DNA from 3 places in the Streptomyces sp. NPDC050842 genome. Region 2 is predicted to be linked to each of the others. Evidence: riboswitches for the same ligand, from Rfam matches in the RefSeq annotation. Region 2 holds a riboswitch; each other region holds the start of a gene.

What was found. Region 2 has a riboswitch for cobalamin ahead of ACIBG6_RS15490 (ribonucleoside-diphosphate reductase subunit alpha). Riboswitches for the same ligand answer to the same signal wherever they lie in the genome.
Region 1: it holds a riboswitch for cobalamin, as region 2 does, so the genes downstream of both, metE (5-methyltetrahydropteroyltriglutamate--homocysteine S-methyltransferase) here and ACIBG6_RS15490 (ribonucleoside-diphosphate reductase subunit alpha) in region 2, are expected to answer to the same signal.
Region 3: it holds a riboswitch for cobalamin, as region 2 does, so the genes downstream of both, ACIBG6_RS02995 (energy-coupling factor ABC transporter permease) here and ACIBG6_RS15490 (ribonucleoside-diphosphate reductase subunit alpha) in region 2, are expected to answer to the same signal.

What each region holds. Positions count from the first base shown of each region.
Region 1 is NZ_JBITGA010000013.1:24,163-33,389, reverse strand. It holds gene ACIBG6_RS34430 (trypsin-like peptidase domain-containing protein) at 1-322, shown strand, start outside; gene ACIBG6_RS34425 (trypsin-like serine peptidase) at 338-1,435, shown strand; gene ACIBG6_RS34420 (1,4-alpha-glucan branching protein) at 1,432-2,118, opposite strand; gene ACIBG6_RS34415 (nucleoside deaminase) at 2,267-2,695, opposite strand; gene ACIBG6_RS34410 (LLM class flavin-dependent oxidoreductase) at 2,709-3,557, opposite strand; gene ACIBG6_RS34405 (Lrp/AsnC family transcriptional regulator) at 3,652-4,122, shown strand; gene ACIBG6_RS34400 (hypothetical protein) at 4,309-5,214, shown strand; cobalamin riboswitch at 5,346-5,495, shown strand; gene metE (5-methyltetrahydropteroyltriglutamate--homocysteine S-methyltransferase) at 5,683-8,001, shown strand; gene ACIBG6_RS34390 (oxygenase MpaB family protein) at 8,096-9,227, opposite strand, start outside.
Region 2 is NZ_JBITGA010000004.1:522,868-532,094, forward strand. It holds gene ACIBG6_RS15455 (carbohydrate ABC transporter permease) at 1-269, opposite strand, end outside; gene ACIBG6_RS15460 (carbohydrate ABC transporter permease) at 266-1,288, opposite strand; gene ACIBG6_RS15465 (extracellular solute-binding protein) at 1,432-2,730, opposite strand; gene ACIBG6_RS15470 (GntR family transcriptional regulator) at 3,016-3,780, shown strand; gene ACIBG6_RS15475 (DUF3311 domain-containing protein) at 3,950-4,231, shown strand; gene mctP (monocarboxylate uptake permease MctP) at 4,228-5,874, shown strand; gene ACIBG6_RS15485 (GNAT family N-acetyltransferase) at 5,958-6,458, shown strand; cobalamin riboswitch at 6,516-6,650, shown strand; gene ACIBG6_RS15490 (ribonucleoside-diphosphate reductase subunit alpha) at 6,782-9,142, shown strand; gene ACIBG6_RS15495 (ribonucleotide-diphosphate reductase subunit beta) at 9,142-9,227, shown strand, end outside.
Region 3 is NZ_JBITGA010000001.1:669,219-678,445, reverse strand. It holds gene dhaK (dihydroxyacetone kinase subunit DhaK) at 1-612, shown strand, start outside; gene dhaL (dihydroxyacetone kinase subunit DhaL) at 657-1,277, shown strand; gene ACIBG6_RS03015 (PTS-dependent dihydroxyacetone kinase phosphotransferase subunit DhaM) at 1,274-1,684, shown strand; gene ACIBG6_RS03010 (ArsR/SmtB family transcription factor) at 1,751-2,053, shown strand; gene ACIBG6_RS03005 (VOC family protein) at 2,050-2,442, shown strand; gene ACIBG6_RS03000 (Rid family hydrolase) at 2,491-2,883, opposite strand; cobalamin riboswitch at 2,898-3,133, shown strand; gene ACIBG6_RS02995 (energy-coupling factor ABC transporter permease) at 3,162-3,860, shown strand; gene ACIBG6_RS02990 (energy-coupling factor ABC transporter substrate-binding protein) at 3,857-4,258, shown strand; gene cbiQ (cobalt ECF transporter T component CbiQ) at 4,265-5,014, shown strand; gene ACIBG6_RS02980 (ATP-binding cassette domain-containing protein) at 5,011-5,877, shown strand; gene ACIBG6_RS02975 (FAD-dependent oxidoreductase) at 5,974-8,007, shown strand; gene ACIBG6_RS02970 (PadR family transcriptional regulator) at 8,040-8,582, shown strand; gene ACIBG6_RS02965 (heavy metal translocating P-type ATPase) at 8,644-9,227, opposite strand, start outside.

The DNA of each region.
Region 1 (9,227 bases), on a different contig from region 2:
CGGTCTGCCGAAGCGGGTCGCCCTGCGCAACAACCTGGTCTACCGGGCGGACGAGCGGGACATCCTGTACTTCACCGACACGCGCGGCGGCTCCTCCGGCTCGCCCGTGTGCCTCGACGACTGGACGGTGGTGGGACTGCACCGCGGCACACAGAAGGTGGACGAGGTCGAATTCCAGGGCGGGAAGACGAAGTTCGTGAACGTCGGCACGCAGATGAGCAGCATCATGACCCATCTGCGGGAATCCCGACCGGAGTTGTACGACGAGATCGTGGCCGGCCAGTCGGGCCGGCCCGCCCCTGGGGGACGGACGCACGGGTAGCCGAGGTGAGTGACCATGCCGAACAGATCACGCAGCGGGGCAGGGATCGGATCGCCCGTCGCGACCGGCGCCGAGCAGATCTTCGGGGACCTGCGGGAGGTCGCCGCCCGCGTCCGGGCGGATCTGGAGGCGGAGATCTCCGAGTCGTCGCTCGAACTGCCCGCGGACGTGGCACCCGCGACCGAGATCTCCCGCTTCGCCCGCGAGGAGCGGGCGCGGGTCCTGGAAGCCGGGGTCACCGGCCTCGAGAAGCTGGCGGCGCACCGCGAGGACGAGATCGACGAGGACGAGTCCTTCGGTGTGGAGGCGATCGTCCTCCTCCAGGGCCGCCCGGCGATCCTGGTCCAGCGCCAGGACTTCGCATCGCAGCGGGACGAGTGGGCGGTCCTCGACGGCCAACGGGCCGCCATCAAGGAGACCTTGGCCCGGGTCGGGCGGGTCGAGGTCACCGGCCATCCCAGCCTGGACTGGATCGGCACGGCCTTTCTCGTCGGCCCGCGTACGGTGATGACGAACCGTCATGTCGCGGCGGAGTTCAGCAGCTTCGAAGCGGGCCGCGACAGCTGGACCTTCGCGTTCGGCATGTCGGCGCGGGTGGACCCGGCCGAGGAGCTTCCCCTGGAAGGCGACGCTGTCGCCGCTCCGTCCTCCGCCCCGTACGAGATCACGGAGATCATCGGCATCCACCCGGACGTCGACATGGCCCTGCTGCGGATCGAGCCCTCGGCCTCCGACGGGCTTCCGACCCCGCTCGCGGTCGCCGCTGACGCCCCCGCGAGCGTGCCGGGCCGCCCGGTGTACGTGGTCGGCTACCCGGCCTGGGACGGCCGGCGCAACGAGCCCGAGTCGATGCGCCGGATCTTCATGGACGTGTACAACGTGAAACGGCTCCAGCCGGGCGCGGCCACCGAGTTCACCCCCGGCAGCCTGGTGATGAAGCACGACTGCTCGACGCTGGGCGGCAACAGCGGCTCCCCCGTCCTCGACCTCGCCGACCACCGCGTCCTCGGCCTGCACTTCGGTGGCCGCTACCGCAGCGGAAACCTCGCGGTCCCGCTGTGGGAGCTGGTCGACGACCCCCTGCTCGCCCGCGCGGAGGTCAACTGGGTCTAGAGCGCGCCCTCCACCACGGTGAACGTGCCCCGGGCGGTCGTCCCGTCCGGCCGGGTCCACTCGGCGGTGACGCCTCCGAGCTCGGAGACACCGTCCGAGCCGTCCGAGCCACCCGTGGCGCGCAGCACGCGCCGTACGCGCAGGGCCAGTCGGGCGGTCTCGTCGCCGGACGTCCGTACCACCACCTCGGTGTGATCGGCGCCCTCCGTGACCCGTACGAGCTCCGCGCCGTCTCCCGCGCCCTCGGTACCGCCCAGGGCGAGGGAGGCGGAGACCGTGAGGTCGGGCGTGTCGTTCACGGACTGGGCCTGCGCCACCGCGCGCCCCCGCAGCAGGGCGTACAACTGCCCGACGAGGACGGGGTCGTGGGCTCCGTCGTAGATCCAGCGGGTGCCCAGGACGCCGTGCTCGGACGTGCCGATGAGTGCGTGGTCGGCGCCCTCCAGCGGAGCCCCGCGGTAGGTCATGGGCACCAGGTAGGCGGCAGCCCCCTCCTCCGCCCCGTCGGTCACCACCATGAACTCGATCCCCACCTCGCCGGCCGGGTCGTCGAGCCGGAACCCTCCGGCCCTCGCCGGGCTCGGCCCGCCCTCCCGACCGGCGTACCAGTCACGGGTGGGCAGCCACGAGGCGAGCAGCTCCATCTTGGTGGGCTGCATCGTGGTGTGGTGGATGACGGCCATCGTGCGACTCTTCCTCTCGACCGGGCGAACTCACGGGCCAACGGAACCTAACAGACGGTTCCCGGGTCACCGCGCGGGGCCGCCCGGCCGGACCTGGCCCGGGAGGTCGGGTGGCGTCCCCGGCTGCTGACGGCCGACGGCCCGTCGGTCAGCGGTAGTACCCCTCGACGACGGCCCGGACCTCGTCGAGCAGCGCGGGGCCGTCCTGCGGTACGGGCGGCTTGCCGCCGGCCGGCCTGATGTCCAGGAGTTGTTCGCCGGAGAGGGCGAACACCACCCGCCGCAGCCCCGCCAGCCGGATGACGGGCTCGCACATCCCGCAGGGCTCGCAGCTGGTGTACATCGTGGTCTCCGCCGCCGTGGCCGCGTCCAGCTCCCGCGCGGCCCAGCGCGCCAGCTTCAGTTCGGGGTGCGCGGTGATGTCGCGGTCGGTGAGGGTGGTGTTGTACTCCTCCGCCAGCACCGTCCCGTCCGGTGCCGCGAGCAGCGAGCCGAAGGGCGGGTCGCCGCCGTCCTTCGCCTTGGCCGCGAGCGCGATGGCCCGGCGGAGGAGGGTGTGGTCGTCGTGAGTGATCATGCGATGGCTCCGTTCAGTCGTGGGACAGGGAAAGGGACCCTGCCACGGCGGTGAGTACCTGCCAGGCCTTTTCCGGGTGGTGTGTCTCACTCGGATTCCCTGCGTACGGGTCGAGGACGACGGACTCGGCGCCAAGCAGCCGCAGTCGGTCGAGGTCGTCGAGGATCTGGTCGAGCGTGCCGTGCCCCGCGAGCCGGTCCGCGCCGGTGACCGGTGCCGCGGTGACCTGGAGGGCGATCCGCGGGGCCAGCGCCGGCACGGGGAGCCGCAGCTCCTCCGCGGTGGCCTTCAGCCGGTCGGCGCCCTCGCGCAGCCACGGCAGGGTGGGGCGCAGCGGATGCCAGGCGTCCCCGAGCCGTACGGCTCGCCGCACCCCCGCGTCGCTGTTGCCGCCGACCCACACCGGAATCCTCCTCTCCCCGTAGTCCGCGGTGTTCGCCCACGCCTCCCGGACGCCCCGCAGGTGCTCGTCGGTCAGCCGGCCACGGCGCTCGAAGGGGATCCCGAGGGCGGCGAACTCCTGTCGCGCCCAGCCCACGCCCACGCCGAGGACGAGCCGTCCACCGCTCAGCTGATCGAGGTTGGCCGCCATCCGGGCGGTGAGCAGCGGGTGCCGGTAGGGCGCGATGAGCACGGTCGTGCCGAGCCGGACGCGGGTGGTGAGGCCGGCCAGCCAGGAGAGGGTGGTGAACGGCTCGTAGAAGGGTGCCGGATAGCGCTCGGCGACGTCGGGTGTGACGGCGATGTGGTCCGAGACCATCAGGAGGTCGTAACCCAGGCCTTCCACGGTCCGGGCCCAGTTCCGCAGGACTCCGGGGTCGGTGCCGGGTCCAAAGTTGAGGATGTTGACTCCGATCTTCACGAGAACGAGGCTAGCCAGGCGGCCGGGGCCCGCAGAAGGGCTTCCCGCCTGTTCCGGGGCCCTTCGGCCGTGGATCCGCCGGTAATCTGGCCGGATGACCGAGACCCTCGACGCGACGGACTGGGCGATCCTGAGGGAACTCCAGAAGGACGGCCGGATCGCGTACACGGAGTTGGCGCGGCGGGTGAACCTGAGCGCGTCGGCGACCAAGGAGCGGGTGCGGCGGTTGGAGGACGCCGAGGTGATCACGGGGTTCCGGGCGGAGGTGGACCTGGAGCGGACCGGCTACCCGGTGCTCGCGGTGGTCCGGCTGAAGTACCCGGGGACACGGCACGAGCCGTTGCGCCGGCTGCTCGGTGAGCGCCCGGAGTTCCTGGAGTGTCTGCGTACCACCGGGGACGACTGCTACGTCCTGAAGGTGGCGGCCACGTCGATGTCCCATCTGGAGGAGCTGGTCGACGCGCTGGCGCAGTTCGGGAGTACGACCACGAACCTCGTCCTCAGCCGGACGCTGCCGTTGCGCGGACCGGCCGAGCCGCGAGCGGACGTGCGCGCGGCTCGCTGAGATCCGGAAGGGGCGCGCGATACCGACCGCGCGCCGTCCACGTCCGACCGCACGCTCCGGCGAACGGGGCACAGGGCACTGGGGACTTCCCGACCAAGATCAATAGCCTGACGTCCGGCGCGTGACCTCGCGTCTGTCGGACAGAGAAGGCAAGCGACTCCCGTGAAACTCCCGATGTTGCAGCGCATGGCCTGGCTCACCGCGGCGACCGCGCTGCTGACGACGCTCGGCTCCGCCCCGGCAGGCGCCGCCGGGGAATGGCAGAAGGTCGGTGCCGACGCCCGCAGCGGTGTCAGCGGTCTCGCGTACGAGGGCACTACCGAGGACGGAACCGGCGTGCGCGTCCTGGCCGTGCACGACAACAAGCGCTCGGGCCAGCAGCGGCTTTCCCGGATCACCCACCGGGAAGGCTCCGACACCGTCTCCCCACTGACCTGGGACGGGCCGGAGCCGGTCGACCTCGAGGCCATCGAGGCCATCCCCGGGATGCCGGGCGAGTACCTGGCGCTGACCAGCCGCGGCGTCCTCTTCCGTGTGAAGGTCGCCGGGTCCACGGCGACGGTCGTCGACTACACGCCGCTGCCGGCGATCGGCGAGGGCGACGACTTCGAGAGCTTCGCGCTCGTCGCGCAGAACGGGAAGCTCGCCGCCCTGTGGGCGGACCGGGGTACCGGCCCGGACCGTCCCGCCACCCTGTACGCGGCGCCGCTGACGTTCGCCGCGTGGGGGCAGCCGCTGTTCGGCGCGGTGACGAACCGGACCTACCGGTCGACGCACCCGGACGACGCAGGCACGCGGCACATCTCCGACATCGCGGTGACCGCCGCCGGCCGGCTCGTCGTGGGTTCGGCGGCGGACGCCGGCGACGACGGCCCGTTCGACTCCGCGGTGAGCGACGCCGGCCGGGTGACGATCTCGGCGACGGGCCGGGTACGGGTCTCGCTCGCGGCCTCCCCGACCGTGCTCGGGACGTACCCCCAGTACAAGATCGAGGCGGTGGAGTGCCTGCCCGACTCCACGGACACCCTGCTGGGCACGGACGACGAGAACCTCGGCGGCTACGTACGGACGGTGTCCCTCTGCGGCGCCTGAGCACGACGTGACCTGACGGACTCCGGGGCCTGATGGGGCCCCGGAGTCCCCTTTGCGTGCACAGACCGCGAGGACCGGGCTACGCTGCGGGTGCAGCTGGTTCGCCCCCGTCAGCCGGACGGGACGCGTCGTAAGAGGGAACCCGGTGGGAATCCGGGACTGCCCCGCAGCGGTGAGCGGGAACGACCGCCGTCATCAGCACTGGGCCCGGGAAGGGTCTGGGAAGCGACGGCCATTAGGTGTCCTCCCCCGTGAGGACGTGCCCGCGAGTCCGAAGACCTGCCCGTTGCCCGCACGCGGACGATTCCGCGCGCGGATGTTCCGGTGACCTCGTGGGCGGGTCGGCGTACAGAGCGAGAAGGACGACCGCGTCGCACCGCGCCGGGTCGCGCCGTCCGTTCCGTCACCCCTTCGTGCCCTCGTCCCGTCACCGGGATCTCAGGGATTCATCTCGCGAAGGAGATCTCCGTGACCACCAAGTCCGCAGCCGCGGCAGCGCAGGCCACCCTGTACGGCTACCCCCGCCAGGGCGCCGACCGGGAACTGAAGAAGGCCGTCGAGGGCTACTGGCAGGGCCGCGTCACCGCCGACGCCCTCCGGACCACCGCCGCCGACCTGCGCCGCACCACCTGGCGGCAGCTCGCCGCCGCCGGTATCGACGAGGTCCCCACCGGCGACTTCTCGTACTACGACCACGTCCTCGACACCACCGTCATGGTCGGCGCGATCCCCGCCCGCCACCGGGCCGCCGTCGCGGCGGATCCGCTCGACGGGTACTTCGCCATGGCACGTGGCACCCAGGACGTCGCACCGCTGGAGATGACCAAGTGGTTCGACACCAACTACCACTATCTTGTCCCGGAGTTGGGTCCTGACACGGTCTTCGCGGCCGACTCCTCCCAGCAGGTCACGGGCCTCAGGGAAGCCCTCGACCTGGGCCTCGGCGCCCGGCCCGTCCTGGTCGGACCCGTCACCTACCTGCTTCTCGCCAAGCCGGCGCCCGGCGTGGCGGCCGACTTCGATCCGCTCACCCTCCTCGACCGGCTGCTTCCGGTGTACGCCGAGGTCCTCGCCGACCTCCGCGCGGCGGGCGCCGACTGGGTGCAGCTCGACGAGCCCGCCCTCGTCCAGGACCGCACCCCGGCGGAACTGAACACCGCCGCACGCGCCTACCGCGACCTCGGCGGCCTCACGGACCGGCCGAAGCTCCTGGTCGCCTCCTACTTCGACCGGCTCGGCGACGCCCTCCCGGTGCTGGCCAAGGCGCCGGTCGAGGGGCTGGCCCTCGACTTCACCGAGCGGGCGGCCGCCAACCTGGACGCGCTCGCCGCCGTCGGCGGCCTGCCCGGCAAGCGACTCGTCGCGGGAGTGGTCAACGGCCGCAACATCTGGGTCAACGACCTGACCGCGTCGCTCACCACGCTCGGCACCCTCCTCGGTCTCGCCGACCGCGTCGACGTGGCGGCCTCCTGCTCCCTGCTGCACGTCCCGCTCGACGCCGCCGCGGAACGCGACATCGATCCGCAGATCCTGCGCTGGCTCGCCTTCGCCCGCCAGAAGACCGACGAGATCGTCACCCTCGCGAAGGGACTCTCGCAGGGCACCGGCGCCATCACCGGCGAACTCGCCGCCAACCGCGCCGACCTCGCCTCGCGCGCCCGCTCCCCCATCACCCACGACCCGGCCGTTCGCTCCCGCGCCGACGCCGTCACCACCGCCGACACCCGCCGCTCCCAGCCGTACGCCAAGCGGGCGAACTCCCAACACGCCGCCCTCCGGCTTCCGTTGCTCCCCTCCACGACCATCGGCTCGTTCCCGCAGACCGCGGAGCTGCGGACCGCGCGGGCCGACCTGCGGGCCGGGCGGATCGACACCGCCGGCTACGAGGAGCGCATCAGGTCCGAGATCCGGGAAGTGATCGCCTTCCAGGAGAAGACCGGCCTCGACGTCCTGGTCCACGGCGAACCCGAACGCAACGACATGGTCCAGTACTTCGCCGAACAGCTCACGGGCTACCTGGCCACGCGCCACGGCTGGGTCCAGTCCTACGGCACCCGCTACGTCCGGCCGCCCGTCCTCGCCGGCGACATCTCCCGGCCCGCACCGATGACCGTCCGCTGGACGGCGTACGCCCGGTCCCTCACCGCCAAGCCCGTCAAGGGCATGCTCACCGGACCGGTCACCATGCTGGCCTGGTCCTTCGTCCGGGACGACCAGCCCCTCGCCGACACGGCCCGGCAGGTAGCCCTCGCCCTGCGCGACGAGGTGAACGACCTGGAGGCAGCGGGCACTTCGGTCATCCAGGTGGACGAGCCGGCTCTCCGCGAGACCCTGCCGCTGCGCACCGCCGACCACAGGACGTACCTGGCGTGGGCGACGGAGGCGTTCCGCCTCACGACCGCCGGAGTGCGCCCGGAGACCCAGATCCACACCCACATGTGCTACGCCGAGTTCGGCGACATCGTGCAGGCCATCGACGACCTCGACGCCGACGTCATCAGCCTGGAGGCCGCCCGCTCCCACATGCAGGTCGCCCGCGAACTCGCCGCGCACGGCTACCCGCGCGAGGCGGGACCCGGCGTCTACGACATCCACTCCCCGCGCGTCCCGAGCGCCCACGAGGCCGCCGAACTGCTCCGCACCGGCCTCGAAGCCATCCCCGCCGAGCGGCTCTGGGTCAACCCCGACTGCGGTCTGAAGACCCGAGGTTGGCCCGAGACCCGCGCCTCCCTGGAGAACCTGGTCGCGGCGGCCCGCACCGTCCGCGCGGAACTCGCCACCCCCTGACCGTGCCGTAGGGCCAGGGAATCCCCGCGCCCCCGCCCGAGCGGCGGGGGCGCGGGGATCACGAGCAGCACAGGCAGCACACACAGCACGGGGATCACGGGGAGACCGTGGCGGCCGGTGGCGTCCAGCGGCGAGTACGGGCCGAGGCGGACGAGAGGCCGTACTCCTTCCTGAGGTGCTCGGGGATGGCGTAGTGCATGACGCGTCCGCGGGTGAGGGAGGACAGTTCGAGGACGGTGGTGAGGTGGCCGAGGCGGTCCAGGGCCCACGCGCCGAGCGGGGAGCGGTCCTCGATGGTCTCCAGGACGCCGAGGAGGTGGGGGACGGACTTGACGAGCGTGTCCCAGCGGGTGCGGGGGACGTCCAGCCAGTCGGCGCAGGTGTCGCCGACGAGGTAGCGGATGAGCGCGGAGACGACCGGGTCGAAGAGGGTGCCGGGCACGACCTCCTCGTAGAGGTCGATCAGCTGCCGGGTCAGATGGGATCCCTCCGGGGAGGGGCCCATGTGGCGGATCATGTACTGGTCGAGGAAGCGGCGGGCGTCGTCGAGGGTCTTCGGTACGGCGTCCTGGTCGACGCCCAGCATGGCGCCGACCACGCGCCAGGCGTAGTAGTAGGCGTCCGCGCCTTCGGAGGTCATGTGGATGCCCAGGCGGTGGAGACTGTCAAGGACGAGCATCGAGAAGAACATCTGCCCGCCGATCATGTCCTCCTGACAGATCGGCACCCCCAAGGCCCCGGTGTCCCAGCGGTCCTCGCGGGTGAGGTGGTGGCGGATGGAGGCGTGGAGCAGGCGGACCTTCTGCGCGGCGGGGATGAAGCGACTGCCCGCCTCGAAGGCGTCGGGCCGCATCAGGTAGACGGTGAACTGGCCCGTCTCCGCCATGCGGTTGGACGGGTAGCTCAGACCGTGTGTCGTCGACAGCAGCCTCGCCACGTGCGGCACGAGGTAGCAGGCGGGCATGGCGGCGAAGGACAGCGCGGTGGAGATGTGCACGTTGTTGTCGATGAAGAACAGCCGGGCCTTCTCCATCTCCCCCCAGTCCACCCAGGCCGGCGGGGCGCTCGTGGCCCGGAGGTACTCCCGGGCGACGTCGGGCAGCCCGTCCGGCAGTGGAGCGCCGACGGTGGAGACGTACCGCATCAGGGTGTTGAACGTACCGACCTCGCCGCGTTCGAAGAGCGCGGCGACCGTGGCGTCGGCGAGTTCGTCGCCGGTCTTCCGC
Region 2 (9,227 bases):
ATGGTGACCAGGAGGCTGTTCTGGACGTACGTCCAGAACAGGTCGACGCCGGTCGCGGTCGTGTAGTTCTCGAACGTCGGCGTGAAGACGAAGACGGGGTCCTTCGTCATGATCTCGTGCTGCGGCTTCAGCGAGGACGAGAACATCCAGTAGACGGGGAAGACGAACACCACCGCGATCACGAGCGCGCTGACGTTCTTGGCGACCGTGCCGACCGTGAGCGGCTTCCTGGTACGCAGCTTCTGCGGAGTCCGGTTGGTGGCGCTCACAGCTCCTCCTCCTGCTTCAGGATCAGGCGGAAGTAGAAGGACATGACCGCGATGAGCATCACGATCGTCAGGACGGAGATGGCGGCGGCGACACCGTAGTGGAACTGGCCGACGCCCTCGATGTAGGCGAAGACCGGGAGGGTCTCGGAACCGCGGTCGGGGCCGCCCTGGTTCATGGCGTAGACCTGGGCGAACGCCTTGAAGATCCAGATGATCTCCAGGAACGTGGTGATCATGAAGAAGGACTTGAGGTTCGGGAAGACCACGGCCCAGAAGGTCCGCCAGCCGCTCGCGCCGTCCATCTTGGCGGCCTCGTACAGCTCGGTCCCGACGGTGGTCAGGGCGGCGTACATGTTGAGGGCGACGAAGGGGACGGAGCCCCAGACGAGCAGGATCAGGATGATGACGAGCGTGGAGAAGCCCGTCTCGAACCAGTTGTGCTGGTCATAGCCCGAGAAGCCGAGCGTGCGCATGAGCCAGTTGACGACGCCGAACTGCTCGTCGAAGAGCCAGCGGAAGACGGTGACCGAGGCGACGATCGGCATGGCCCAGGCGAACATCAGGGCCAGCGAGAGGACCAGTCGCATCTTCTTGCCGAGGCGGTTCAGCAGGAGGCCTATGCCCGTGCCGATGGCCATGATCAGGGCCACGTTGACGGCGGTGAAGACCAGGCTTCGGACGACGACCGACCAGAATTCCGGGTCGCTCAGCAGGTCCGTGTAGTTGTCGAAGCCGGTCCAGACCGTCTCGCGGGTGATGAATTCCTTCCGGTTGATCGACTGGAAGGAGAGCACCACATTGCGGACGAGCGGGTAGAGCAGGAGCACGGCCATGGACAGCAGGGCCGGCGCGACGAGCAGATAGGGGAGCACCCCACTCGGCAGCGAGCGTCTGCCGCGCGAGGGCTGAAGGACTTCCTTCGAGCCGGAAGGGGGTGGCGGCGTCTGAGACGTCCCTGCCGCCCTCCCGGGCGCGTCCTGAGGAGCGGCGCTGGCCGTCCCCTGGGAGTCCACGGTCATGGTCTTATTCCTCGCGGTTCTGGGGCTCCCGCGCCCACCGGGGCACGGCCCGGAAAAGCGGGCCGCTGATCACTGCATGCGATACGTCGCAAAGCGCCGGTGGTGCGGCCGGTGCGACACCGGCCGCACCACCTGGCTACGGATTACTGCTGGTTGATGCGCTCGTTGATGACCTTGTCGGCCGCCTCGCCGGCCGCCTTGGCGTCGTCGCCCTTCAGGACCTTCGTCATGAAGTCCTTGATCGGGTTCGGCGCGGTCTCGACGTTCGCCCAGCCCGGCGTCACCGGGGTGACTTTGCCGGAGGCGGACGACACGGCCATGGACTCGGCGAAGGAGCCGGCGGCCGGCTTGAACTGCGCGCCGTCCTGGTTCGGGAGCAGCGCGCCCTCGGTGGCCTTCGCGTACGTCGTCATGTGCTCCTTGCCGGCGGCGAGGGCCAGCCACTCCTTCGCGAGCTCCTTGTTCTGGGAGCGCTCGGCGATGGCGAGGTTGGAGCCGCCGAGGAAGACGGAGCCCGGCTTGTCAGCGGTCTTGCCCGGGATCGGGAAGTAGCCGAAGTCGGCCGTCTTGCCGGCCTTCTTCATGGCGTCGATCGCGCCGCCGGCCTCCCAGCCGAGACCGATCCAGGACGCCACGCCGCCCTTGGGGATGACGTCGGTGGACTGCTGCGGGGTCGCCTCGTCCTTGTCCTTCGGAGCGGTGGAGAAGGACGCCAGTTCCTTGTAGAAGTTCACGGCGTTGACGGCCTCGGGGGAGGACAGGTTGCCCTTCCACTTGTCGCCGTCCTTGACCGCGAGGTCGCTGCCCTCGTCCCAGATGAGGCCGGCGAGCACGTACCAGGACTGACCCGGCAGGTAGATCGCCTGCGACTTCGGGTCGGCGGCCTTGAGCTTCTTCAGACCGTCGATCCACTCGGCGCGGGTCTTCGGCGGGGTGACGCCGGCCTTCTTGTAGGCGGCCTTGTCGTAGATGACGACGCGGCTGGCGGCGTACCACGGGGCGGAGTAGAGCTTGCCGTCCAGCTCGTTGGAGGCGACCATGCCCTTGTTCCAGGCGTCGTAGCCGAGCTTGGCCTTGTCACCCGTCAGGTCGGCGAGACCGCCGGTGACCGCGTAGCCGGCGGTCTGGGTGTTGCCGAGCTCCAGGACGTCCGGCGGGGTGTCCTCGGAGAGGGCGGTGGTGACCTTCTCCTGGATGCCGTTCCAGACCTGCTTCTCGACCTTGACCTTGACGCCGGGGTGCTTGGCCTCGAAGGCCTTGTTGACCTCGGCCATCCAGGCGTCCGGGGCGGACCCGTCCATGACCCAGACGGTCAGGTTCTTGTCGCCACCGGCCGACGGCTTGCCGGCGTTGTTGTCCTTCTTGTCGCTGTCGGAACCACACGCGGCAATAGAGACCATCATGCCCGCGACGCCGATCGCCGCGATGAGCTTGCGCTTCACGCCACCCTCCTCAGGGATGCCTGCAACCCCTGCCCACCGCGCGAAGACATACGTCGGGTAGTGCTCGTGGGGCTGGGACCTGGTCTTTAATGGTTTAGACCAGTACTCGGAGCTTGGCCTAGACCTTTAGGGGTGTCAAGGGTGTATAAGAAGGGCAGTCGCGTCCGTTATCGGACCGACACCTGAGGTAGGGCGACGACCCGTGACCGGTCCGTGCCACCATGTGAGCCGCTACAGACGGAGGAGCCGGTGACGGCAGCAGCACAGGAGTCGGGAAGGCAGGCCATGGCCAGGGACGCGGGCAGCACGGAACCGGAGGCCGGGGTCGCCACTCGCACCGCGCGCGTGCCCAAGTACTACCGACTGAAGCGGCACTTGCTCGACATGACGGAGACCCTGCCGCCCGGCACACCGGTCCCGCCGGAGCGCACGCTCGCCGCCGAGTTCGACACCTCGCGCACGACCGTGCGCCAGGCGCTCCAGGAGCTGGTCGTCGAGGGCCGCCTGGAGCGCATCCAGGGCAAGGGCACCTTCGTGGCGAAGCCCAAGGTCTCGCAGGCCCTGCAGCTCACCTCGTACACGGAGGACATGCGCGCCCAGGGCCTCGAGCCCACCTCGCAGCTCCTCGACATCGGGTACGTCACCGCCGACGACACGCTCGCCGGACTGCTCGACATCTCGGCCGGCGGCCGGGTGCTGCGCATCGAGCGGCTGCGCCTGGCGAGCGGCGAGCCGATGGCGATCGAGACCACGCACCTTTCGGCCAAGCGCTTCCCCGCGCTGCGCCGCTCGCTGGTGAAGTACACCTCGCTGTACACGGCGCTCGCCGAGGTCTACGACGTGCACCTCGCCGAGGCCGAGGAGACCATCGAGACCTCCCTCGCCACCCCGCGCGAGGCCGGTCTGCTCGGTACGGACGTGGGCCTGCCGATGCTGATGCTTTCCCGCCATTCCCTGGACGCCCAGGGCGAGCCGGTGGAGTGGGTGCGGTCCGTCTACCGCGGCGACCGGTACAAGTTCGTGGCGCGCCTCAAGCGGCCCAACGGCTGAGCGGATCCGCACGCCTGACGAGGAGGGTCGCCGAAGTCCCGGCGGCCCTCCTCCTTTTCGTGTTCCAGGGGATTCGCTTCCGTTATGCGGACAGGGGTTCCGCGGAGCGTAGGCGTCCCCTAGATTTCCCCAGCATTACCGAGGTGATCAGCGAGGGGACGAAATCGCCATGTCAGAGGCGTCAGAGGTGTCGGAAGCGGCAGAAACGGCACAAGCGAAACAACCCGTCATCACCCCCCTGCGGGTGGTGATAGCGCTCTGCCTGTTCGCGCCGTTCGTGGCGATGCTCTGGGTGAGCTCCTACGCGAAGGCCGAACCGCTCTTCGCGGGCATCCCGTTCTTCTACTGGTACCAGATGCTCTGGGTGCTCGTCTCCACCGCGCTCACCATGATCGCGTACAAGCTGTGGCAGCTGGACCAGCGAGGCCGCAAGGGAGGTGACGTGCGATGAAGGACGTGACCGGCGTGAACGGCGTCGCGCTCGCCGTATTCGTCTTCTTCTTCCTGGCCGTCACGGTCATGGGATTCCTCGCCTCGCGCTGGCGCAGGGCCGAGAACGAGAACAGCCTCGACGAATGGGGCCTGGGCGGCAGGTCGTTCGGCACCTGGGTGACGTGGTTCCTGCTCGGCGGCGACCTCTACACCGCGTACACCTTCGTCGCCGTCCCGGCGGCCATCTACGCGGCGGGCGCGGCCGGCTTCTTCGCCGTCCCGTACACGATCCTGGTGTACCCGCTGATCTTCACCTTCCTGCCGCGCCTCTGGTCGGTCTCGCACAAGCACGGATACGTCACCACCTCCGACTTCGTGCGCGGCCGCTTCGGCTCCAAGGGCCTGTCGCTCGCGGTCGCCGTCACCGGCATCCTCGCGACCATGCCGTACATCGCGCTCCAGCTCGTCGGCATCCAGGCCGTCCTGGACGTGATGGGCGTCGGCGGCGGCGAGACCACGCACTGGTTCATCAAGGACCTGCCGCTGCTCATCGCCTTCGGTGTCCTCGCGGCGTACACGTACTCCTCGGGCCTGCGCGCCCCGGCGCTCATCGCCTTCGTCAAGGACACCCTGATCTACATCGTCATCGCCGTGGCGATCATCTACATCCCGATCAAGCTCGGCGGCTTCGACGAGATCTTCGCCAAGGCCGGCGAGGCGTACGCGCAGACCAACGAGGCGACCGGCAAGCCGCGCGGCACGCTCATCCCCGGCGAGGCCGGCCAGTGGACGTACGCGACGCTGGCGCTCGGTTCGGCGCTCGCGCTCTTCATGTACCCGCACTCCATCACGGCGACGCTGTCGTCGCGGAGCCGTGAGGTGATCCGCCGCAACACCACGATCCTGCCGCTGTACTCGCTGATGCTGGGCCTGCTCGCGCTGCTCGGCTTCATGGCCATCGCCGCCGGGATCCAGGTCAAGAACGGCCAGCTCGCCATCCCGCAGCTCTTCGAGACCATGTTCCCGGACTGGTTCGCGGGCGTCGCCTTCGCCGCGATCGGCATCGGCGCGCTCGTCCCGGCCGCGATCATGTCGATCGCCGCGGCCAACCTCTTCACCCGCAACATCTACAAGGACTTCATCAAACCGGACGCGACCCCGGCGCAGGAGACCAAGGTCTCCAAGCTGGTCTCGCTCCTGGTGAAGGTCGGCGCGCTCGCCTTCGTCCTCACCATGGACAAGACGGTCGCGATCAACTTCCAGCTCCTCGGCGGCATCTGGATCCTCCAGACCTTCCCGGCGCTGGTCGGCGGCCTCTTCACCCGCTGGTTCCACCGCTGGGCGCTGCTCGCCGGCTGGGCCGTCGGCATGGTCTACGGCACGGTCGCCGCGTACGGCGTCGCCAGCCCGACGCAGAAGCACTTCGGCGGTTCCTCCGCCGAGATCCCGGGCATCGGCGAGATCGGCTACATCGGTCTCACCGCCTTCGTCCTCAACCTCGTCGTCACGGTCGTCCTGACCTTCGTCCTCAAGGCCGTGAAGGCCCCCGAGGGCGTCGACGAGACGTCCCCGTCGGACTACACGGCCGACGCGCCGACCCGCACGGCGAAGCCGGACACGGACCCGACGCCGGACGCGAAGGTCGGCGCCGGAGTGCACTGACCTCGCGGTACGACGCAGGGGGCCCGGGATCTCCGCCAGGAAATCCCGGGCCCCCGCGCGTGCCCCCGGGGCAGACTGGCTCCATGGACTTCACGATCAGGGCGGTACGGCCCGAGGAGTACGAAGAACTCGGGGAACTCACCGGGCTGACCTATCTGAACGACGGGCTGCTGCTGTACGGCGAGGACGACTTCTACCTGGCCGTGCTGCGCGACACCGCCCGCCGGGCCCGCGAGGCCGAGGTGCTCGTCGCCGTCGACGCGGACGAGGCGATCATCGGCGGGGTGACCTTCGCCTCGGGCGGCACCACCTGGGCGGACATCGCCGTCGCCGGCGAGGCCGAGTTCCGGATGCTCGTGGTCGCGCCGGAGGCCCGCGGCAGGGGCGTCGGAGAGGCCCTCGTACGCCACTGCGCGGACCGCGCGCGGGCCGTGCCCGAGTGCGCGCGGCTCGTGCTCTCCACGGACGCGAAGATGGTCTCCGCGCACCGGATATACGAGCGGATGGGCTTCGTCCGCACCCCGGAGCGGGACTGGGAGCCGGTTCCCGGCCACCGGCTGCGGACCTACGCCCTGGAGTTCTGACACCCAAAGCAACCGAGGGCGACACAACATGTGGGGGGTGCCGCAAGCGGCGCCCCCCACATGTATGCTCATGCTCGCTGTCGACGCAGGGAAATCCGGCGCGAATCCGGAACTGTCCCGCAACGGTGTGCTTCGTACCCATACGCGCGTACGAGGCGAGTCCGAGGACCTGCCGACAGCGCGCCCGGTCCGACCGTTCCGGGTGTCACTGACGTCCGGGCCTCGCGGAGTGGGCCGGTGGACGCGGCGCATCCGGCGTACGGATGCCCGCCTGCCCGCCTTCCCCCGCCCGCGGCCCCGAGCCGAGCGAGGGAGAGCCCCACGTGACCATCGCGCCCGCCGATCCGGCCACGGCGATCGAGAGCGACGGACCCGGCACCGTGCTGCTGCGGACCCTGACCGATCTCACCGCCGACCTGCCCGACACCGACCCCGGCAAGGTCGCCGCCGCCGCGCTCCGCGGCCGCAGCGCCACGTCGGACGAGGCGGAACTGCGCGAGCTGGCCACCGAGGCGGCCGCCGGCCTGATCTCCGAGGACCCGGCCTACTCCCGGCTCGCCGCCCGGCTCCTGACGATCACCATCGCCGACGAGGCCGCGAGCCAGGGCGCGGTCTGCTTCTCCGCCTCCGTGGCCGTCGGCCACCGCGAGGGTCTGATCGCCGACCGCACCGCCGACTTCGTCGCGCTGCACGCGGACCGGCTCGACGCGACCGTCGACCAGGCCGCCGACGACCGCTTCGGCTACTTCGGTCTGCGCACCCTCTTCTCGCGCTACCTGCTGCGCCACCCGATCACCCGCAAGGTGATCGAGACCCCGCAGCACTTCATGCTCCGTGTCGCCTGCGGCCTCGCCGAGGACGAGACGGTCCGCGCGCTCGACGAGGTGGCCGCCCTGTACGGCCTGATGAGCCGCCTGGACTACCTCCCGTCCTCCCCCACGCTCTTCAACTCCGGCACCCGCCACCCGCAGATGTCCTCCTGCTATCTCCTCGACTCCCCGCAGGACGAGCTGGACTCCATCTACGACCGCTACCACCAGGTCGCGCGCCTCTCGAAGCACGCGGGCGGCATCGGCCTGTCCTACTCCCGCATCCGCGCCCGCGGTTCCCTCATCCGCGGCACCAACGGGCACTCCAACGGCATCGTGCCGTTCCTCAAGACGCTCGACGCCTCCGTCGCCGCCGTGAACCAGGGCGGCCGTCGCAAGGGCGCCGCCGCCGTCTACCTGGAGACCTGGCACGCGGACATCGAGGAGTTCCTGGAGCTCCGCGACAACACGGGCGAGGACCAGCGCCGTACGCACAACCTGAACCTGGCGCACTGGATCCCGGACGAGTTCATGCGCCGGGTCAACGCGGACGCCGAGTGGTCGCTCTTCTCCCCGGCCGACGTGCCCGAGCTCGTCGACCTGTGGGGCGAGGAGTTCGACGCCGCCTACCGCGCCGCCGAGGCGAAGGGCCTGGCCCGCAAGAGCATGCCGGCCCGTGACCTGTACGGCCGGATGATGCGGACCCTGGCCCAGACCGGCAACGGCTGGATGACCTTCAAGGACGCCTCGAACCGGACGGCCAACCAGACCGCCGAGCCCGGCACTGTCGTCCACTCCTCGAATCTGTGCACCGAGATCATCGAGGTCACGAACGACGGCGAGACGGCCGTCTGCAACCTCGGTTCGGTGAACCTGGGTTCGTTCGTGGTCGGCGGGGACATCGACTGGGAGCGGCTCGACGCGACCGTCCGCACGGCCGTCACCTTCCTCGACCGGGTGGTCGACATCAACTTCTACCCGACCGAGCAGGCCGGGCGTTCCAACGCCCGCTGGCGGCCGGTCGGCCTGGGCGCGATGGGCCTCCAGGACGTCTTCTTCCAGCTGAAGCTGCCGTTCGACTCCCCCGAGGCGCGCGCGCTGTCGACCCGTATCGCGGAGCGGATCATGCTCGCCGCGTACGAGGCGTCCGCCGACCTCGCCGAGCGCAGCGGGCCGGTCCCCGCCTGGGACAAGACCCGCACCGCCCGCGGTGTCCTGCACCCGGACCACTACGACGTGGAGCTCAACTGGCCCGAGCGCTGGGCGGCCCTGCGCGAGCGGATCGCCGCGGTCGGCATGCGCAACAGCCTGCTCCTGGCGATCGCGCCGACGGCGACCATCGCCTCGATCGCGGGCGTGTACGAGTGCATCGAGCCGCAGGTCTCCAACCTCTTCAAGCGCGAGACGCTGTCGGGCGAGTTCCTCCAGGTCAACTCGTACCTCGTCGACGAGCTGAAGCGGCTCGGCGTGTGGGACGCCCAGACCCGGGACGCGCTGCGCGACGCCAGCGGCTCGGTCGCGGGCTTCACCTGGATCCCGGCCGAGGTGCGCGAGCTGTACCGCACGGCGTGGGAGATCCCGCAGCGCGGCCTCATCGACATGGCCGCCGCCCGCACCCCGTTCCTCGACCAGTCGCAGTCCCTGAACCTGTTCCTGGAGACGCCGACGATCGGCAAGCTGTCGTCGATGTACGCGTACGCCTGGAAGCAGGGGCTGAAGACGACGTACTACCTGCGCTCGCGCCCGGCGACCCGGATCGCCCGCGCCGCCCAGGCGTCGACGACGGCCGCCGCGCCCATCCCCGTACAGGCGACCTCCGAAGAGGCCCTCGCCTGCTCTCTCGAAAACCCCGAGTCCTGCGAGGCCTGCCAGTGATGTCCAGCGACAACAAGAACCTGCTCGACCCGGGCTTCGAACTGACCCTCCGTCCGATGCGCTACCCGGACTTCTACGAGCGCTA
Region 3 (9,227 bases), on a different contig from region 2:
GCGAAGGTCCTGGTCGACGATGACGTGGCGGTGACCGACAGCCTGTACACGGCGGGGCGGCGCGGGACCGGGGGCACCCTGTTCGTGGAGAAGATCGCGGGGGCCGCCGCCGAGGAAGGCGCCCCGCTGGAACGGGTGGAGGCGATCGCCCGCCAAGTGGACGCGCGCTGCCGGTCCTTCGGGGTCGCGCTGAGTGCGTGCAGCACGCCCGCGAAGGGCAGCCCCACCTTCGATCTCCCCGCCGGCGAGCTGGAGTTGGGCATCGGCATCCACGGCGAGCCGGGCCGCGAGCGACGCGCCATGATGACCTCGCGGGAGATCGCGGACTACGCCGTCGACGCCGTGGTCGAGGACCTGCGCCCGTCCGGTCCGGTGCTCGCGCTGGTCAACGGCATGGGCGCGACCCCGCTGCTCGAACTGTACGGCTTCAACGCCGAGGTGCAGCGGGTGCTGACCGAGCGCCGGATCCCGGTCGCCCGGACGCTCGTCGGGAACTACGTGACGTCGCTCGACATGGCCGGCTGCTCGGTGACCCTGTGCGAGGTGGACGAGGAGCTGCTGCGCTTGTGGGACGCGCCGGTGCAGACGCCCGCGTTGCGCTGGGGTCGGTGAGACAAGGTATGGGAGACGGAGTGGGAGAGGGTGAGGACGCAGGCATGGACGAGACGTTCGGTGCGGACTTCTTCGTGCGGTGGCTGGAGGCGACGGCCGGGGCCGTCGACCGTGAGGCCGACCGGCTCACCGAGCTGGACTCGGCGATCGGCGACGCCGACCACGGCGTCAATCTGAAGCGCGGGTTCGCGGCCGTGGCGGAGCTGCTGGCGAAGGATCCGCCCGCGACGCCCGGAGCGGTGCTCGTCGCCGCGGGACGGCAGCTGATCTCCACGGTGGGCGGAGCTTCGGGACCGCTGTACGGGACACTTCTGCGCCGTACGGGCAAGGCACTGGGCGAGGACGAGCGTGTCGCCCGGGAGCGGCTCGCGGAGGCGTTCGGTGCCGGGGTGGCCGCTGTGGGCCAGTTGGGTGGCGCCCAGGTGGGCGACAAGACGATGCTGGACGCGCTCGTCCCGGCCGTGGAGGGACTGCGGAGCTCCTTCGGTGCGGCGCGCGCGGCGGCCGAGGAGGGCGCCCTCGCGACCGTACCGCTCCGGGCGCGCAAGGGCAGGGCCAGCTATCTCGGCGAGCGGTCGATCGGGCACCAGGACCCGGGGGCGACGTCGTCGGCGCTGTTGTTCGCCGAACTCGCCGCCGCAGCCCGTACGGAGGGCGCCGGGTGAGCGCGACCGCGCCGGTCGGCATCGTGCTGGTCTCGCACAGCGCGGATGTCGCGGCCGCGGTGGCGGCGCTGGCCCAGGGCCTCGCGGGCGGGGGCGGGACCGCGCCGATCCTGCCGGCGGGCGGGCTCCCCGACGGCGGTCTCGGGACGAGCGCCGAGCTGATCCGCGCGGCGGCGGAGGCCGTCGACGGCGGCGCCGGGGTGGCGCTCCTGGTCGACCTCGGCAGTGCGGTCCTGACGGTGAAGGCGCTGCTCGCCGAGGGCGACGCGCTGCCGGAGGGCTCCCGGCTGATCGACGCGCCGTTCGTCGAGGGCGCGGTCGCGGCGCTGGTGACGGCGAGCGCGGGCGGGGATCTCGACGCGGTGGCCTCGGCGGCCTCGGAGGCGTACACCTATCGCAAGCAGTGAGTGACGGCGCCAGGGAGTGAGGGTGTCGACTTGATAGGCAAGCGAGGAGTTGCCTATCCTGGAGTGGTGGCCGACGACCTTTTCAAAGCCTTGGCCGACCCCACCCGCCGCACGATCCTCGACGAGCTCACGGAGAAATCCGGACAGACACTGTTCGAGATCTGTTCGCGGCTGAGCATGAGGCATCAGCTCGGCATCTCGCGCCAGGGGGTCTCCCAGCACCTCGCCGTGCTGGAGGCCGCCGGGCTCGTCGAGACCAGGCGGGAGGGCCGGTACAAGTTCCACGACCTGAACACCGCCCCCCTGCGGCACATCACCGAGCGATGGCCCGTGCCCGACACCCCAGGACCGGAGAAGAGCACCTCATGAAGATCCATCTGACCAGCGTCTTCGTCGACGACCAGGCCAAGGCCGAGCGTTTCTACACCGAGATCCTCGGCTTCGTGAAGAAGCACGACGTCCCGCTGGGCGAGACGGACCGGTGGCTGACGGTCGTCTCGCCCCACGAGCCCGCCGGCACCGAACTCCTCCTGGAGCCCGCCGGCCATCCGGCGGTCAAGCCGTACCGCGACGCGCTGGTCCAGGACGGCATCCCGCTGGCCCAGTTCGCGGTCGACGACGTGCGGGCGGAGTACGCCCGTCTGCGCGGCCTCGGCGTCCACTTCACCCAGGAGCCCCTGGAGATGGGCCCCGTCACCACCGCCGTCTTCGACGACACCTGCGGCAACCTGATCCAGATCGCGACGGAGCCGAAGTAGTACGGAGCAGTGGCGGGCCGGCCGACTGTCGGCCCGCTCCCCCCGTCGTCAGTCCACGACCGCGTCGAGCTCCACCTCGACGAGCCACGCGGGATCGATGAACCGCGAGACCTCGACGAAGGTCGTCACCGGCCGCACCTCCGCGAACCGCTCCCCGTGGGCCCGCGCGGCCTCCTTCCACGAGGTCACGTCGGTGAGCATGACGCGGGTGCGCACGACGTCGTCCAGGGACGCACCCGCCGCCTTCAGCGCCGCCTCGGCGATGTCGAGACACCTGGCGGTCTGGGCGTACACGTCGCCCGGCGCGACGGCGGCCCCGTCGTCGCCGATGGGAGCGGTCCCGGCGACCGCTACGTACGCACCCTTTCGAACGGCCCGGGAAAAGCCGATCTCCGGTTCGAGTGGCGACCCGGAACTGACCCTCTGTCGAACATCACTCACCGCTCCGTGCTCCTCCGCGTTGTAATGCACCTGGTCAACGCACTAGTGTCGCAGGGCCTTGGTGTACGGGAAACCGGTGCAGTACCGGTGCGGCCCTCGCCACTGTGATCGGGAGTTCCGGCTCCACACCCGTGGGAGACCCCCGTGGGCAAGCCACTGGACCGTTGTGGGAGACCACCGCGGTGTGGGAAGGCGGAGTCGGGACGTATGACCGTCAGCCAGGAGACCGGCCAAGGTGCGTTGTCCATCCACGAGGTGCTGGAGAGGGTCTCCCAACCATGCATATAGCCGAGGGGTATCTGCCCCCCGTACACGCCGCCGCCTGGGGCGTCGCGGCCGCTCCGTTTGTCGTCCACGGGGTTCGCGCGCTCACCCGCGAGGTGCGCTCCAACCCCGAGTCCACCCTGCTGCTCGGCGCCTCCGGCGCCTTCACGTTCGTCCTGTCCGCGCTCAAGCTCCCGTCCGTGACGGGCAGTTGCTCGCATCCGACGGGTACGGGTCTGGGCGCGATCCTCTTCCGACCGCCGATCATGGCGGTCCTCGGGACGATCACCCTGCTCTTCCAGGCGCTGCTGCTCGCCCACGGCGGGCTCACCACGCTCGGCGCGAACGCCTTCTCGATGGCGATCGTCGGGCCCTGGGCGGGGTACGGGACCTATCTGCTGGTGCGCCGGTTCGGTGCGCCGCTGATGGTCGCCGTCTTCTTCGGCGCGTTCGTCGCCGACCTGTCCACGTACTGCGTCACGAGCGTCCAGCTCGCGCTGGCCTTCCCCGACCAGGGGAGCGGCATCATGGGCGCCCTGGCCAAGTTCGGTTCCATCTTCGCCGTGACGCAGATCCCGCTGGCGGTGAGCGAGGGCCTGCTCACCGTGCTCGTGATGCGGCTGCTCATGCAGTCCAGCAAGGGCGAGCTGACCCGGCTGGGCGTCCTGACCCGGTCCGCCACGAAGCGACACGAGGAGGCGGCCGCGCGATGAGCTTCACCGTCAGCCGGAACACGAAGATCAACGCCCTGCTGCTGCTCGTCGTCGCCGCGCTCGCGGTGCTGCCGCTCGCGCTGGGGCTCGGCGACCACAAGGAGGAGCCGTTCGCCGGGGCGGACGCGGAGGCGGAGACCGCGATCACGGAGCTCCAGCCGGACTACGAACCGTGGTTCAGCCCCCTGTACGAGCCTCCGTCGGGGGAGATCGAGTCGGCGCTGTTCGCCCTCCAGGCGGCGCTGGGCGCCGGTGTCCTCGCCTACTACTTCGGTGTGCGGCGCGGACGTCGGCAGGGTGAGGCCCGCGCGCTGGCGCAGGCCGGGGATGGTATGGAGAGCGCGGAGGGTGTCGCGCGTGCGGACTCGCGCGTCGACGCCGGGGACAAGGACGCGTAGCCGCCCATGTTGCCGATCGACGCGGCGGCGCACAGCAGTCGCTGGCGCCGCCGCCATCCCGTCGAGAAGGCCCTGCTCGGCTTCGGTCTCACCCTGTGCGCGGTGTGTCTGCCGCCGTGGCCGGGTGCGGTGCTCGTCGCGGCGGCCACGCTCGTGGTCCTGCTCGGCCCGGCCGGGGTGGCGGGCCGTCAGCTGTGGCGGGCGTTCCGCGTGCCGCTCGGGTTCTGCGTCACGGGCGCGGTGCCGCTGCTCTTCGAGGTGGGCGGGGCGCGGGGGTTCGTGGCCCTCGCGCCCGGCGGGCCCGTCCACGCGGGCGAGCTGCTGCTGCGGACCGCCGCCGCCTCGCTGGGGGTGCTGCTCTTCGCGTTCACGACGCCCGTCTCCGACGTGCTCCCCCGGCTCGTCCGTGCGGGGGTGCCCGCTCCCGTGGTGGACGTGGCGCTCGTGATGTACCGGATCATCTTCCTGCTCCTCGACTCCCTGTCCAAGATCCGTCAGGCGCAGGCCGCCCGCCTCGGGCACACCACCCGGGCGGCGACCTGGCGCTCGCTCGCCGGCCTCGGCGCCACGTCGTTCGTGCGCGCCTTCGACCGGGCCCAGCGCCTGCAGTCCGGGCTCGCCGGGCGCGGCTACGACGGGACCCTGCGGGTCCTGGTCCCCGCGGCCGCGGTCTCCCGCCGGTTCCTGGCGACGGCCGGCGGGCTCCTCTGCGGGCTCGTCGCCCTCACCCTCGTACTCGAAAGGTTCCTGCCGTGACGTCTCCGACGACCTCCGCGACGCCCGTCGTGGAGCTGGTGAAGGCGGGTTTCGCCTACGAGGACGGGCCGGCGGTGCTGTCGGACGTGGACTTCGCGGTGCCGGAGGGGCGGGCGATCGCGCTGCTCGGGCGGAACGGCAGCGGCAAGACGACGCTGCTGCGGCTGCTCAGCGGGGGGCTGCGGCGCGGGAGCGGGTCGCTGCTCCTGGACGGGGCGGAGGTGACGTACGACCGGAAGGGGCTGACCCGGCTGCGGACGACCGTGCAGCTCGTGGTGCAGGACCCGGACGACCAGCTGTTCGCGGCCTCGGTCGGCCAGGACGTGTCCTTCGGGCCGATGAACCTGGGACTGCCGGAGGAGGAGGTGCGGCTCCGGGTGCGCGAGGCCCTGGAGGCGCTGGACATCGTGGCCCTGGAGGACCGGCCGACGCATCTGCTGTCGTACGGGCAGCGCAAGCGGGCGGCGATCGCGGGCGCGGTGGCGATGCGGCCCCGGGTGCTGATCATGGACGAGCCGACGGCCGGGCTCGATCCGCACGGCCAGGAGCGGCTGCTCGACGCCCTCGCGCGGCTGCGCGCGTCCGGGACGACGGTGGTGATGGCGACGCACGACGTGGATCTCGCGCTGCGCTGGGCGGACGAGGCGGCGGTGCTCTCCCCCGCCGGGCTGCGGACCGGTCCGGTCGCCGAGCTCCTCGGGGACGACGCCCTGCTCGACGCGGCGCGGCTGCGGCGGCCCTGGGGCACGTCCGTCGCCCGGCTGCTGCGCGCCCACGGGCTGCTCGCCCCGGACGCGCCCGAGCCCCGTACGCCGGAGGAGCTCGACGCCTGGTCGCAGACCGCCCCGGTAGCTACTGAGTAGTACACATCACGTTCCGAACCTTCTGCAACTAGTTGCATAACAGAGAGGGGTCCCCTAGAACTGAGGTCGACTGATCCTGCGCGAGGAGGCGCCCCCATGACCGCGACCCCCACCCCCACCCCGTACCCGCATCTGCTGAGCCCGCTCGACCTCGGGTTCACGACCCTGCCCAACCGGGTGATCATGGGTTCGATGCACGTCGGCCTGGAGGAGACGGAGCACGGCTTCGAGCGCATGGCCGCCTTCTACGCCGAGCGCGCCCGCGGCGGCGTCGGCCTCATCGTCACCGGCGGCATCGCGCCCAACGAGGCCGGCCGCCCCTGGGACGGCGGGGCCAAGCTCACCACCGCCGACGAGGTCGCCGAGCACCGGCTGATCACCGACGCCGTGCACGGCGAGGGCGGCCGGATCGCGATGCAGATCCTGCACTTCGGCCGGTACGCGTACCACCCCGGCCTCGTGGCGCCCAGCGCCATCCAGGCCCCGATCAGTCCCTTCGTACCGAACGAGCTGACCGACGCCGAGGTCGAGCAGACCGTCGAGGACTACGCCCGCTGCGCCGAGCTCGCCAAGGAGGCGGGGTACGACGGCGTCGAGGTCATGGGCTCCGAGGGCTACCTCATCAACGAGTTCATCGCCGCGGCCACGAACCAGCGCACCGACCGGTGGGGAGGTTCGTACGAGAACCGCGTCCGCTTCCCGCTGGAGATCGTCCGCCGGATCCGCGAGCGGGTCGGCACGGACTTCATCCTCGTCTACCGCCTCTCCATGCTGGACCTCGTACCCGGCGGCTCCACCCTGGAGGAGGTCGTCCAGCTGGCCAAGGAGATCGAGGCGGCCGGCGCCACCATCATCAATACCGGCATCGGCTGGCACGAGGCGCGCATCCCCACCATCGCCACCTCCGTGCCGCGCGGCGCCTACACCTGGGTGACGAAGAAGCTGATGGGCGCGGTCTCCGTCCCGCTCGTCACCAGCAACCGCATCAACACCCCCGAGGTCGCCGAGGAGATCCTCGCCGACGGCCGGGCCGACCTGGTCTCGCTGGCCCGTCCCTTCCTCGCCGACCCCTCCTTCGTCGCGAAGGCCTCGGAGGGCCGCGCCGACACGATCAACACCTGCATCGGCTGCAACCAGGCCTGCCTCGACCACACCTTCAACCTGAAGATCACCTCCTGCCTGGTCAATCCGCGCGCCTGCCACGAGACCGAGCTCGTCCTCTCCCCCACCCGCCTCGCCAAGCGCGTCGCGGTCGTCGGCGCCGGCCCCGCCGGACTCGCCTGCGCGGTGTCGGCGGCCGAACGCGGCCACGCCGTCACCCTCTTCGACGCCGCCGCCGAGATCGGCGGCCAGCTCAACATCGCCAAGCGCGTGCCGGGCAAGGAGGAGTTCGACGAGACCCTCCGCTACTTCCGCGTCCAGCTCGCCGAGCGCGGCGTCGAGGTCCGCCTCAACACCCCGGTGGCGGCGGGCGACCTCGACGGCTTCGACGAGGTCGTCGTCGCCACCGGCGTCTCCCCGCGCACCCCCGTGATCGCGGGCGTGGACCACCCGAGCGTCGTCAGCTACCTGGACGTGCTCCGGGACGGCGCGCCGGTCGGCGAGCGGGTGGCGATCATCGGCGCCGGCGGCATCGGCTTCGACGTCGCCGAGTTCCTCACGGACGGCGGGGAGGGCGCGAGCCAGGACCCCGAGACGTACTTCCGCCAGTGGGGCGTCGACACCTCCTACGAGAACCGCGGCGGACTGCGCGCCCCCGAGCGCACCGCGCCGCCGCGCCAGGTGCACCTGCTCCAGCGCAAGAGCACCAAGGTCGGCGCGGGCCTCGGCAAGACGACCGGCTGGATCCACCGCACCGAGCTCAAGCACCGGGGCGTCGCGATGGTGGCGGGCGTGTCCTACGACCGGATCGACGACGAGGGCCTGCACGTCACGATCGACGGAGAGGCCCAGCTCCTGCCCGTCGACACGATCGTGCTGTGCGCCGGCCAGGAGCCGCGGCGGGACCTGTACGAGGAGCTGGTGGCGGCGGGCCGCTCGACGCACCTGATCGGTGGCGCGGACGTCGCCGCCGAGCTGGACGCCAAGCGGGCGATCGACCAGGGCACGCGGCTCGCCGCCGCCCTGTGATCCGTGTGGCCGGCCGAATCTAGGATGCGAGCATGTCCCTCCCGCACGCGATCCTCACCGCGTTGCTCGAAAAGCCGTCCTCCGGCCTCGAACTGACGCGCCGCTTCGACAAGTCGATCGGCTACTTCTGGTCGGCCACGCACCAGCAGATCTACCGCGAGCTGGGCAGGCTGGAGCAGGCGGGGCACATCCGCGCCCTGCCCGCTCCGGTGCCCGCGCGCGGGCAGAAGAAGGAGTACGAGGTGCTGCCCGAGGGCCGGGCGGAGCTGAGCGACTGGGTCGCCAGGTCCGAGGACCCGAAGCCGATGCGGGCCGCCCTGCTGCTGCGGATGCGGGCGGCCGCGATCGTCGGGGCCGAGGGGCTCCGGTCCGAACTGGAGCGCCATCTCGCGCTGCACCGGGAGCAGTTGGAGGAGTACCTCGCGATCGAGGAGCGGGACTTCCCGGCGGAGCGACGCCGCACCGAACCGGACCGGCTGCGCCATCTCGTCCTGCGGGGCGGGGTGGATCTGGAGCGGTTCTGGGTCGAGTGGCTGACGGGGGCACTCACGGAGCTGGGACGGCCGGAGGCGTAGCCGCGCGCGGCCTGCTCCCCGCCGGCCCCCGTCCCGCGAGCCCCCCGTCGCACACCACGACTCACGCCACGGCCTTCTCCGCTCGGCGCCAGGCCGCCTCCCGTAGCAGCCGCAGTCCGTTGAGGCCCACGAGGACCGTCGAGCCCTCGTGGCCGGCGACGCCCAGGGGCAGGGGCAGGTGGCCGACGAGGTCCCAGACGACCAGGGCGCCGATGCAGACGCCCGCGATCACCAGGTTCTGCACGACCAGGCGGCGAGCCCGGCGCGAGAGCGCCACGACGGCCGGGATCGCGCCGAGTTCGTCGCGGACGACGACCACGTCGGCGGTCTCCAGGGCCAGGTCGGAACCGGCCCTGCCCATGGCGACGCCCGTGTGGGCGGCGGCCAGGGCCGGGGCGTCGTTGACGCCGTCGCCGACGAGCAGCACCTTCGCGCCCGCCCGCTCCCACTCCCGTACCGCCTCCGCCTTGTCGTGCGGGAGGAGTCCGGCGCGGACGTCGTCGATGCCCGCCTCGGCGGCGATCCGGGCGGCGGCGCCCGCGTTGTCGCCGGTCAGCAGCGTGGGGGCGGTGCCGGTGAGCCGGCCGAGGGCGGCGACGGCCTCCGCCGCTCCCTCGCGGAGCCGGTCGGAGAGTTCCAGTACGG